Regions from separate parts of the Nocardia sp. NPDC055053 genome, predicted to be linked through region 1. Evidence: riboswitches for the same ligand, from Rfam matches in the RefSeq annotation. Region 1 holds a riboswitch; each other region holds the start of a gene.
The links. Region 1 has a riboswitch for S-adenosylmethionine ahead of ACWF82_RS30180 (aminotransferase class V-fold PLP-dependent enzyme). Riboswitches for the same ligand answer to the same signal wherever they lie in the genome.
Positions count from the first base shown of each region.

Region 2: linked by a shared signal. The riboswitch ahead of ACWF82_RS26810 (bifunctional o-acetylhomoserine/o-acetylserine sulfhydrylase) and the one ahead of ACWF82_RS30180 (aminotransferase class V-fold PLP-dependent enzyme) in region 1 are both predicted to bind S-adenosylmethionine.
Region 3: linked by a shared signal. The riboswitch ahead of ACWF82_RS29905 (AfsA-related hotdog domain-containing protein) and the one ahead of ACWF82_RS30180 (aminotransferase class V-fold PLP-dependent enzyme) in region 1 are both predicted to bind S-adenosylmethionine.
Region 4: linked by a shared signal. The riboswitch ahead of ACWF82_RS24890 (rhodanese-like domain-containing protein) and the one ahead of ACWF82_RS30180 (aminotransferase class V-fold PLP-dependent enzyme) in region 1 are both predicted to bind S-adenosylmethionine.

Region 1 is NZ_JBSGVD010000043.1:40,645-42,832, forward strand. Features, by position in the region: gene ACWF82_RS30170 (Pls/PosA family non-ribosomal peptide synthetase) at 1-242, opposite strand, end outside; gene ACWF82_RS30175 (MarR family winged helix-turn-helix transcriptional regulator) at 398-832, opposite strand; SAM riboswitch class IV at 1,119-1,233, shown strand; gene ACWF82_RS30180 (aminotransferase class V-fold PLP-dependent enzyme) at 1,282-2,188, shown strand, end outside.
Region 2 is NZ_JBSGVD010000032.1:57,225-59,412, reverse strand. Features, by position in the region: gene ACWF82_RS26810 (bifunctional o-acetylhomoserine/o-acetylserine sulfhydrylase) at 1-1,089, opposite strand, end outside; SAM riboswitch class IV at 1,170-1,280, opposite strand; gene ACWF82_RS26805 (TetR family transcriptional regulator) at 1,344-2,084, opposite strand.
Region 3 is NZ_JBSGVD010000042.1:30,733-32,920, forward strand. Features, by position in the region: gene ACWF82_RS29900 (HAD family hydrolase) at 1-289, opposite strand, end outside; gene ACWF82_RS29905 (AfsA-related hotdog domain-containing protein) at 286-1,062, opposite strand; SAM riboswitch class IV at 1,077-1,193, opposite strand; gene ACWF82_RS29910 (SRPBCC family protein) at 1,336-1,791, shown strand; gene ACWF82_RS29915 (MarR family winged helix-turn-helix transcriptional regulator) at 1,852-2,188, opposite strand, start outside.
Region 4 is NZ_JBSGVD010000028.1:2,112-4,299, reverse strand. Features, by position in the region: gene ACWF82_RS24895 (O-succinylhomoserine sulfhydrylase) at 1-521, opposite strand, end outside; gene ACWF82_RS24890 (rhodanese-like domain-containing protein) at 532-948, opposite strand; SAM riboswitch class IV at 967-1,083, opposite strand; gene ACWF82_RS24885 (Rv0361 family membrane protein) at 1,129-1,587, opposite strand; gene ACWF82_RS24880 (FAD-dependent oxidoreductase) at 1,779-2,188, shown strand, end outside.

The DNA.
Region 1 (2,188 bases):
CCGACCCGGTCGCCCGGTCGCACGCCCGCCGCGGTGAGCTCGGCCATCCTGGCCTCGATCGCGGCGATCAGTTCCATATAGCTGAGCACGACGGTGCCGTCGTCGATGGCGGGTGCGCCGGGATGAGCCAGGGCGGTGCTGGTCAGGATGTCCACCAGGGTGCGTGGCGGCGCGGCCAGGTCGGCGCGCAACAGTGGGTCACGCAACCGGCCGGCCGGGTCCTCAGTGCGTGGCTCGAGCATGGCGCTCAGTCCACCTCTCATCGGTTGACCCCCATCGGTGTCGTCTGTTGTTTCACGGTCGGGTTACCGGAGGGCAAACGGGATGGTCACCAGGTGCCAACGGTACTCGGAGAAGGTGTGGCGCTACGGCACCGTGAGGCGTGCCGCGGCGCGGATCACGACGGCGATTCCGGGATTTCGCCGAGCGCGGTGAGCGTCAGCCGGTGCAGTGCGCGCTGTTCGTCGGCGTCGAGCCGCTCGAGCACCCGCGCGGTGGCATCGGCGATGAGGCGGTCGGTGCGCTTGCACTGCTTGCGCCCGGCATCGGTGATCCGCAGCCGGTACTTGCGGCGGTCCTTGCCGTCGCGGGTGCGCTCTACCAGGCCTGCGCGTTCGAGCGCGTCGACCAGCCGGACGACTTCGCTGCGGTCGATACCGAGCGCGTCGCCGACCTTCTTCTGTGTCAGGTCGGCGTTCTCCGCGATGAAGGTGAGCACCCAGTGATCGCGCAGCGGCACGTCGATCTCGGCGTGCAGTGCCTTGGTGAGCCGTCCGAGCGCGTACACCGGGTAGCGCGGCAGGCCGCGGACGGAGTTCGTGTTCGTGGACATGACGGCCACTCTAACAAATAGTGGGGAGACTCAATCATTTGGGTCATCCATCATGGATTGGGCAGATCATTGGGCTGTGATTGCGTAGTGGGCAACCTGACGGCAATCAATGCCTGTGCTCAGGGTGGCCGGTCATGTTGCGGGCGTTGGTATTACGTCGTCGGCGCGCGTGATGTTCCGGCGTGGGGCTGTCGCGCCGATCTTCGCGACGCCCGGCCGCTTCGGTTCGGGCGTGGCGATTCGGGTGGTTGACAGGTCGCGGGATCGTCTGTCACTCTCGTCAACAGGTCACGAGTACCAGCGACAAGCCCCGGCTAGCTGGTCGGCAACCCTCCTCCGCGGTGGGGTGCTCCGGGTGACGACCAGGCCGCCGTCCGCAGTGGGCGCGGCAAGCGCGGACTCGCAGCACCCTTTTCGGGAACGAGTCCCTGAGCCGACGGGATTTCGTCATGACCGCAGTAATCGACCCCACCTGTGCCCTGGCCGCCGTGTCCGGCGCCGACCTGCAGGTTCCGCTCGTGCAAGGCGGGACAAGCACCTACGCCAACTTCGACTACGCGGCGAGCGCGCCCGCGTTGCGGCAGGTCACCGACCGGATTTCGCGGCTGCTGCCGTACTACGCCAGCGTGCACCGCGGCGCCGGCTACGCTTCGCGGATCTCCACCGAGTGCTACGAGGCCTCCCGTGGCGCGGTCGCCCGGTTCGTCGACGCCTGTGACGACCAGGTCGTCGTGTTCACCCGCAACACCACCGATTCGCTGAACCTGCTGGCAGGCTGCGTGCCCGGCGAGACCGTCGTGCTCGATATCGAGCATCACGCGAACTTCCTGCCGTGGACTGCGCACGGGCGTCGCGTCGTGCAGGCCGCCGACACCGTCGAGGAGACGATCCGGCGGGTCGTCGCCGAATTGTGCAGCAAGCCCGCCGCGTTGCTCGCGGTGACCGGGGCTTCCAATGTGACCGGTGAGGTGCTGCCGCTGGAGCGGCTGGCCACCATCGCCCACCTGTGTGGCGCGCGGATTCTCGTCGACGCGGCGCAGCTGGCCCCGCATCGCCGGATCTCCTTGCGCGAGAACGGGATCGACTATCTCGCCTTCTCCGGGCACAAGCTGTACGCGCCGTTCGGCGCCGGTGTGCTGGTCGGCAAGCGGGACTGGCTCGACGCGGGCGCGCCGTACCTGGCCGGTGGTGGCGCGGTGCGCGAAGTCGGTGTGGAACAGGTCGAGTGGGCCGCGGCGCCGCAGCGGCACGAGGCGGGCTCGCCGAATGTGCTCGGCGCAGCCGCCATCGCCGCCGCCTGTGACGCGCTGGCCGCCATAGATTCCGCCGAACTCGTTGCCCACGAACGCTTCCTGG
Region 2 (2,188 bases), on a different contig from region 1:
CGCGTCGACACCGCCGCGCAGCTCGAACGCGACGATCGCGCCCGCGCCCTTGGGCGCGAGCTGCTTGGCCCGCGCGTACCAGGGCGAGGTCTCCAGACCCGCGTAGTACACGGCCTCGACGCCCGGCTGCTCGGCGACGAACTTCGCCACGGCCTCGGCATTGGACACGTGCCGTTCGACCCGCAGGCTCAGCGTCTCGATGCCCTGGGCGATGAGGAACGCGTTGAACGGCGACACCGCCGCACCCAGATCGCGCAGCAGCTGCACGCGGGCCTTCAGCGCGAAGGCGGGCGCGCCCAGGTCGGCGAACACCGCGCCGTGGTAGCTGGGATCGGGCTCGGTGAAACCGGGGAAGCGCGCGTTGCCGTCGGCGTCGCGCACGGTCCAGTCGAAGGTGCCACCGTCGACGATCGCGCCCGCGACCGCGGCGCCGTGCCCGCCCAGGTACTTCGTGGCCGAGTGCACGACGATGTCGGCGCCGTGGGCCAGCGGCTGGATCAGGTACGGAGTCGCGACGGTGTTGTCGACGATCAGCGGGATGCCCGCCTTGTGCGCCACCTCGGCGATGCCGGGGATGTCGAACACGGCGCTGCTCGGGTTGGCGATGGTCTCGCCGTAGAAGGCCTTGGTGTTGGGCCGGATGGCGGCCTGCCACTGCGCCAGGTCGTCGGGATCCTCGACGAAGGAGACCTCGATGCCGAGCTTGGGCAGCGAGTAGTGGAACAGGTTGTACGTGCCGCCGTAGAGGTGCGGGCTCGACACGATGTGGTCACCGGCACTGGCCAGGTTCAGGATCGCGTAGGTCTCGGCGGCCTGGCCCGAGGCCAGCAGCAGCGCCGCGACGCCACCCTCGAGCGCGGCGATGCGCTGCTCGACCGCGTCCTGGGTTGGGTTCATGATCCGGGTGTAGATGTTGCCCGGTTCGGCGAGACCGAACAGCGCGGCGGCGTGGTCGGTGTCGCGGAAGGTGTAGGAGGTGGTCTGGTAGATCGGCAGTGCCCGCGCGTTGGTGCTCGCGTCGGGTGCCTGGCCCGCGTGGATCTGCTTGGTCTCGAAGGACCAGTTCTCGGGCAGGGCAGAGTCGGTCATGAAATGCTCCAGGATTGTTTGCCGGTGTCTCGCGTCAGCTGGGTCGGATCGACGGACAACAACACATGGGGGCCTCCTGCGATGCGCGCTTGCTCTCGACCTTCGAGAGCCCGGTCATCACCCGGAGCACCCCACCGCAGCTGGAGGGTTGCCGACCAGCGAGCCGGGGCTTGGCGCTGGTACTCATGACCTTGCCGTCATGTTAACCGGCCATCGGGTCAGCGCGGAAACTTCCCCCGGTTTCGTCGCCTGGATCACTCCGCCGCCGGTGTGCCGACCCCTGGCGTGTCGCGGTCGGCCGGTGCGCCGCAGACGCGGCGAAGTTCGTGGTAGGCGCGCAGGACGGCGCTCCTGGTCACCCCGGCGGCGGCTTCCGGTGTCGAGCCGAGCAGCTCGTCCTCGATGGCGGCCAGCGACAGGTGACACAGCATCTGCCAGGTGCCCGCGACCATCCGGACCGAGAAGTCGTCCGGCGTGGTCGCCATCCGCTCGGCGAGTTGCGTGCAGACCGCGACGTTCTTCTTCTCCGCGTATTCGAGCGCGCGGGCGTTCACGGCCTGGCTGGTTCGCATGATCCGCTGCATCTGCAGGAACTGGCGCAGGAACCGGATGCCGTCGGCGTCGGCCTCGGCGTCGATGACCTGCAGATAGGCGCCGCACAGCGCCCCGAGTTCGTTGCCGGTGCGCGGTTGCTCGCCGAGCGCGGCGGCGACGGTGACCCCGAAGTCGTCGATCGGGGCGAGCACGATGTCTTCCTTCATCGGGAAGTAGCGGTTGACCGTGCGCGGGGAGACGTCGGCGCCCGCGGCGATCTGCTCGACCGTGGTCGCGTCGAAGCCCTGCGAGTCGCACAGGTTCAGCCCGACCTCGACGATCGCCGCCTTGGTCTGGATCTTCTTGCGTTCGCGCAGGCCCGTCGGCGCGCGGCCGGCCGTGGTCAGGCCTGCCGGTTCGGTCGCCCGGTCCGCGCTGATCGGAGTGGTCGAGTCCAGCATCCCTCCAGATTACCGTCCGGCTCGATTTGTCTGTCCAATCGCGCCAAATGGCGCAGTCAGACATTTTGCTCTTGACGCCAATTGTCTCGTGGTGCCAGGATTGA
Region 3 (2,188 bases), on a different contig from region 1:
CTTCCAAGGTATCGAGATAGAACGGCGCGCCATCCGCGGCGAAGGTGTCGAACCAGCGCTGCCCCGACTCATCGAGCGCGGCGTACTCGACTCCGCGATAGATCCGGTAGTAGTGGCGGTTGATCTCCTCGCGCGGAGTGCCCGCTGCCGCCAGCTGTTTGATCTCGCCGGTGATGCGCGCGTACTCGCTGCCGTCGTCACCGCGCTCGGTGAGCCAGTGCCGCAGGAACGCGAACATGCTCTTGACGGTGATCAACGTTTCGTCGACATCGAAGAACGCCACGCTCATGCCGACTCCGCCAGGTGCGCGGTGACCGCCTTGGCCGCCTTGGCTCGCTCGATCTGCGCGATGCGGTCGTTGGGCAGCGCGGTGAACTCGATGCGCGAGCCGGCCACGGTCTTGCCGAATTGACGCACCTCGGTCTCGATGACGAACTGCAGCTTGCCGGGATCGTCCACCGAGACCGGCGTGAGCCGGGCGTGCAGGGTCGCGGGCAGCGGGAACAGGAACGAGGTGAACCGCAGGTCCACGTTGTTCCACACGATGTAGAAGTGCTCCTGCGGCCTGCGCACGCCGTATTCGAGTTCGAACGCGGCCAGGAACAGCTGGCGCACCGCCTCGATCACCACGATGCCCTGCACGTGCTCACCGGTCTGATGGTCGAGCAGCAGTTCGTTGTCGCTGTCGAGGCGCAGGTCGGCGCGGAAGACGTTCTCGTTCTCCCTGGTCAGCCCGGCCAACAGCACATTGGAATGCTGGTACTTGTGCACGTGATGGCGGCGGGCCGGTTCGGCGATCTCGCCGACCACCCGCAGCCGGGCCCCGGCGGTCTGCGCGACATGCTCGAGGTAATCGAGATCGTGCCGGGTGATGCCCTGCCCCAGGTGCACCGTCAACTCCCGATCGGTGAGACGGCCGCCGCGCAACAGGGCGACGAGTCCCGACACGGTGTGCACCCGGTCGTCCGCGGAGATTCCGAGAAACCGGTCGGCGACCACGACGAAGGTGGTCGCCACCGTTTCCGGGGCACGGGTGGCGGAGTCGAGTTGGACAACAGACATGGATAGAACCTCCAGAAGGACGCTTATGGCGGGTGGGAACTCCCCGCCATCCGGTCGTCACCCGGAGCACCCCGCCCCCGATGGAGGGTTGCCGCCCAGCAAGCCGGGGCTCGAAGCTGGAACTCGTGACCGTCGAACGAAAATTATTCGGGCGCAGAACTTTTGAACAGTGTTGCGACCAGGTTGCGAAAAATCCGACCACGGGCGGAAGATCCCCTGGTCGACGATGCCTATGCTGTGCGTGACAGTCCGTCACACCCACCGGAGGCACCGTTGCCGAACAATCTCGAAGCCAGCATCGACATCGCCGCAGCGCCGGAGAAGGTGTGGTCGATCCTGGCCGACCTGCGCCGCATGCCCGAGCTCAGCCCGACCACGCTGAAGATGATCGCCGTCGGTGGGGTCCGCGACGGCGCCTACACCGTCAATCTGAACAAGGTCGGCTGGAAGGTGTACCCGACCACCTCGCGCATCGTGAGCTACGAGCCAAGCAAGTCCTTCGCGTTCCGGATGAACGAGAACCGCACGGTGTGGCGCTACGAGCTCCAGCCGACCGCCACCGGCACCCGCGTTGTCGAAACCCGCACCGTCGACCCCGTCAAGGGCGTGCCGGCGTGGCTGCGCGGGACGATCAAGGTCGCCCTCGGTGGTGAGGAGAAGTTCGAGGCCGACCTGGTCGCGGGCATGAACGAAACCCTCAGCAAGGTCAAGGCTGTCGCAGAGCGCTGACCTGCACAAACCCCGAGAGCCCGCCGGATGATCCGGCGGGCTCTCGGCGTTGCCGGACTGTCAGGGCAGGTCTGCGCGGATCTCGTCGAGCGCCTCCGCCGTCCGCGTGAGCAGCGCCGTCACGGTCGCCAGTTCCTCGGCGGTGAACCGCGCCGCGAGATCGCGTTCCACGGCGACCGCGCGCACGTCACCCGCGGCGGTCACCTCGCGGCCCGCCTCGGTCAGCCGGGTCTCGAGCACGTTCTTGTGCCATTCGTGCGGCGTGCGCTCGACCAGGCCACGGTCCTGGAGGTTGGTCAGGACGGTGTTCATGGTCGGTGGCGTGACCCCAGCCAGCCGGGCCAGCGCGGCGGCGGAGATGCCGGGGTTCTCCGCGAGGTGTAGCAGGGCGCTGTAC
Region 4 (2,188 bases), on a different contig from region 1:
TCGACAAGGGTCTGCATCGGGTTGGCCGGGGTCTCGAAGAACACGGCCTGGGTGGGCACCGAGAGCGCCTGCTCCCACTGCTCGAGGTCGTCACCGTCGACGAAGACGGTCTCGACACCCCAGCGCGGCAGGATCTCGTTGCACACCACGAAGCACGAGCCGAACAGGCTGCGCGCGGCGACGAGGCGATCGCCCGCCTTCAGCAGCGCGCCGAGCGCGGTGAACACCGCGGACATGCCGGAGGCGGTCGCGAACGCGGCCTCGGCGCCGTCGAGCAGCCGGATGCGCTCCTCGAACATCGCCACGGTCGGGTTGCCGTAGCGGGAGTAGACGAAGTGCTCGACCTCGCCGGTGAACGAGGCCTCGGCGGCCTCGGCGCTCTCGTAGACGAATCCCGAGGTCAGGTACAGCGCCTCGGAGGTCTCCTCGAAGCCGGAGCGGCGCAGGCCGCCGCGGACACCGAGGGTGGCCGGGCCGACGCCCTCGGGCAGTGGCTTGTCGAACGAACCACCGGTGATCATGCGTTTCTCCTTATGCCTGACGCCACGGCAGGCCGACCGCGCGCCAGCCGGTGCTGCCGCGCTGCCCGAACGCGTCGGGGCCGCCCTCGAAACCGTCGAGCACGTTGTAGGACGGGGCGATGCCCGCCGCGGTCGCCACGGTCGCGGCGCCGATGGAGCGCTGACCGGAGCGACACAGGAACACCACGGGCGCGTCGTCCGGCCGCCCGGCCAGCGCCTGCTCTAGCTCGGCGCCGAAGTTCGGGTTGCGGGTTCCGGTGCCGTCGACCCACTCGATGAAGTGGGCCGGGCGCTCGATGGAGCTGGTGTCGGGGATGCCGATGTGTGCCCACTCACCTTCGGTGCGCACGTCGACCAGCACCGCGCCCGGATGCTCGGTCAGGATCTCCCACGCCTTCTCAGGGGTGATGTCGCCGGCGTAAGTCATGTCGAAACCTCCTGCGTGAATCCGCTCTTGCCGTGGCGGTTGTCCGGCGCACGGCCAGGTCGTCACCCGGAGCACCCCACCGCGGAGGAGGGTTGCCGACCAGCGAGCCGGGGCTTGGTACTGGTACTCATGACCTTGCGAACTGAGATTGCCCCGGCACAGGTCACCGTGTCAAACGGTTCATGGTGTGCAGACCAGCCAGGCGCCGTCGACCCGGGTCAGGTTCCAGGTGCTGGTGGACGACGTGTCGCCGATCTGCACGGTGGCGTCGATCTTGGCGCGGTCGCCGTTGACGGTCGCCTTGTCGAAACCCTTCTTGTCGATCGTCACGGCCGATTTCGGGCCGCCGAGCCGTTCGGAGAGGCCGGATTTCTCCTCGTCGAAGCCGGGGCACGCGACACCGGGCGGCGGACGCAGCTCACTGCGCGAGCGCGCGTCGATATAGTTGGAGACGGCGGCCGTGAGCCGGTCGGCCTCTGTGACATTTTTCTCAGCGGGTGAGAGCAGCCCACCGAGCACGATGCCGATGAGCACGACCACCGCGATCACCGCGGCCGCTACGAACGGGACGACGGAACGCTTGTCGGTCTGATCCACCACGATGGGCTGGTCTTCCGAGCCTGATTGTTCCTCGTTCATGCTGTAATCCTGACAGACCGGGCGCGGGCAACCGCACCGCGCGCCGGGTGGCCACAACGCCGCAGATAGAATCGCCTTCGAATGCGGCCTGCTGCCGACGTCGAAGGCAGCTGCCAGCCGCCGGATCGCCAACTTAGCCTAAGCTAAATTGACGCCGTCAACAGTTCTCGACCAAAGGGTGCGCGTAGAAAATGACCGAACAGAGTGCAGCGACCCGCCCGCTCCGCATTGCGATCGTGGGCGCAGGACCGGCCGGTATCTACGCCGCCGACGCCTTGATGAAGTCCGATGCCGACGTGAGCATCGACCTCTACGAGCGCATGCCCGCGCCCTTCGGCCTGATCCGCTACGGCGTCGCGCCCGACCACCCGCGCATCAAGGGCATCATCACCGCCCTGCACAAGGTCCTCGACAAGGACCAGGTGCGGCTGCTCGGCAACATCGACTACGGCACCGACATCACCCTGGATGATCTGCGCCAGTTCTACGACGCGGTGATCTTCTCCACCGGCGCCAACGCCGACCGGGCCCTGCCGATCCCTGGCATCGACCTCGACGGCTCCTACGGTGCCGCCGACTTCGTGTCCTGGTACGACGGACA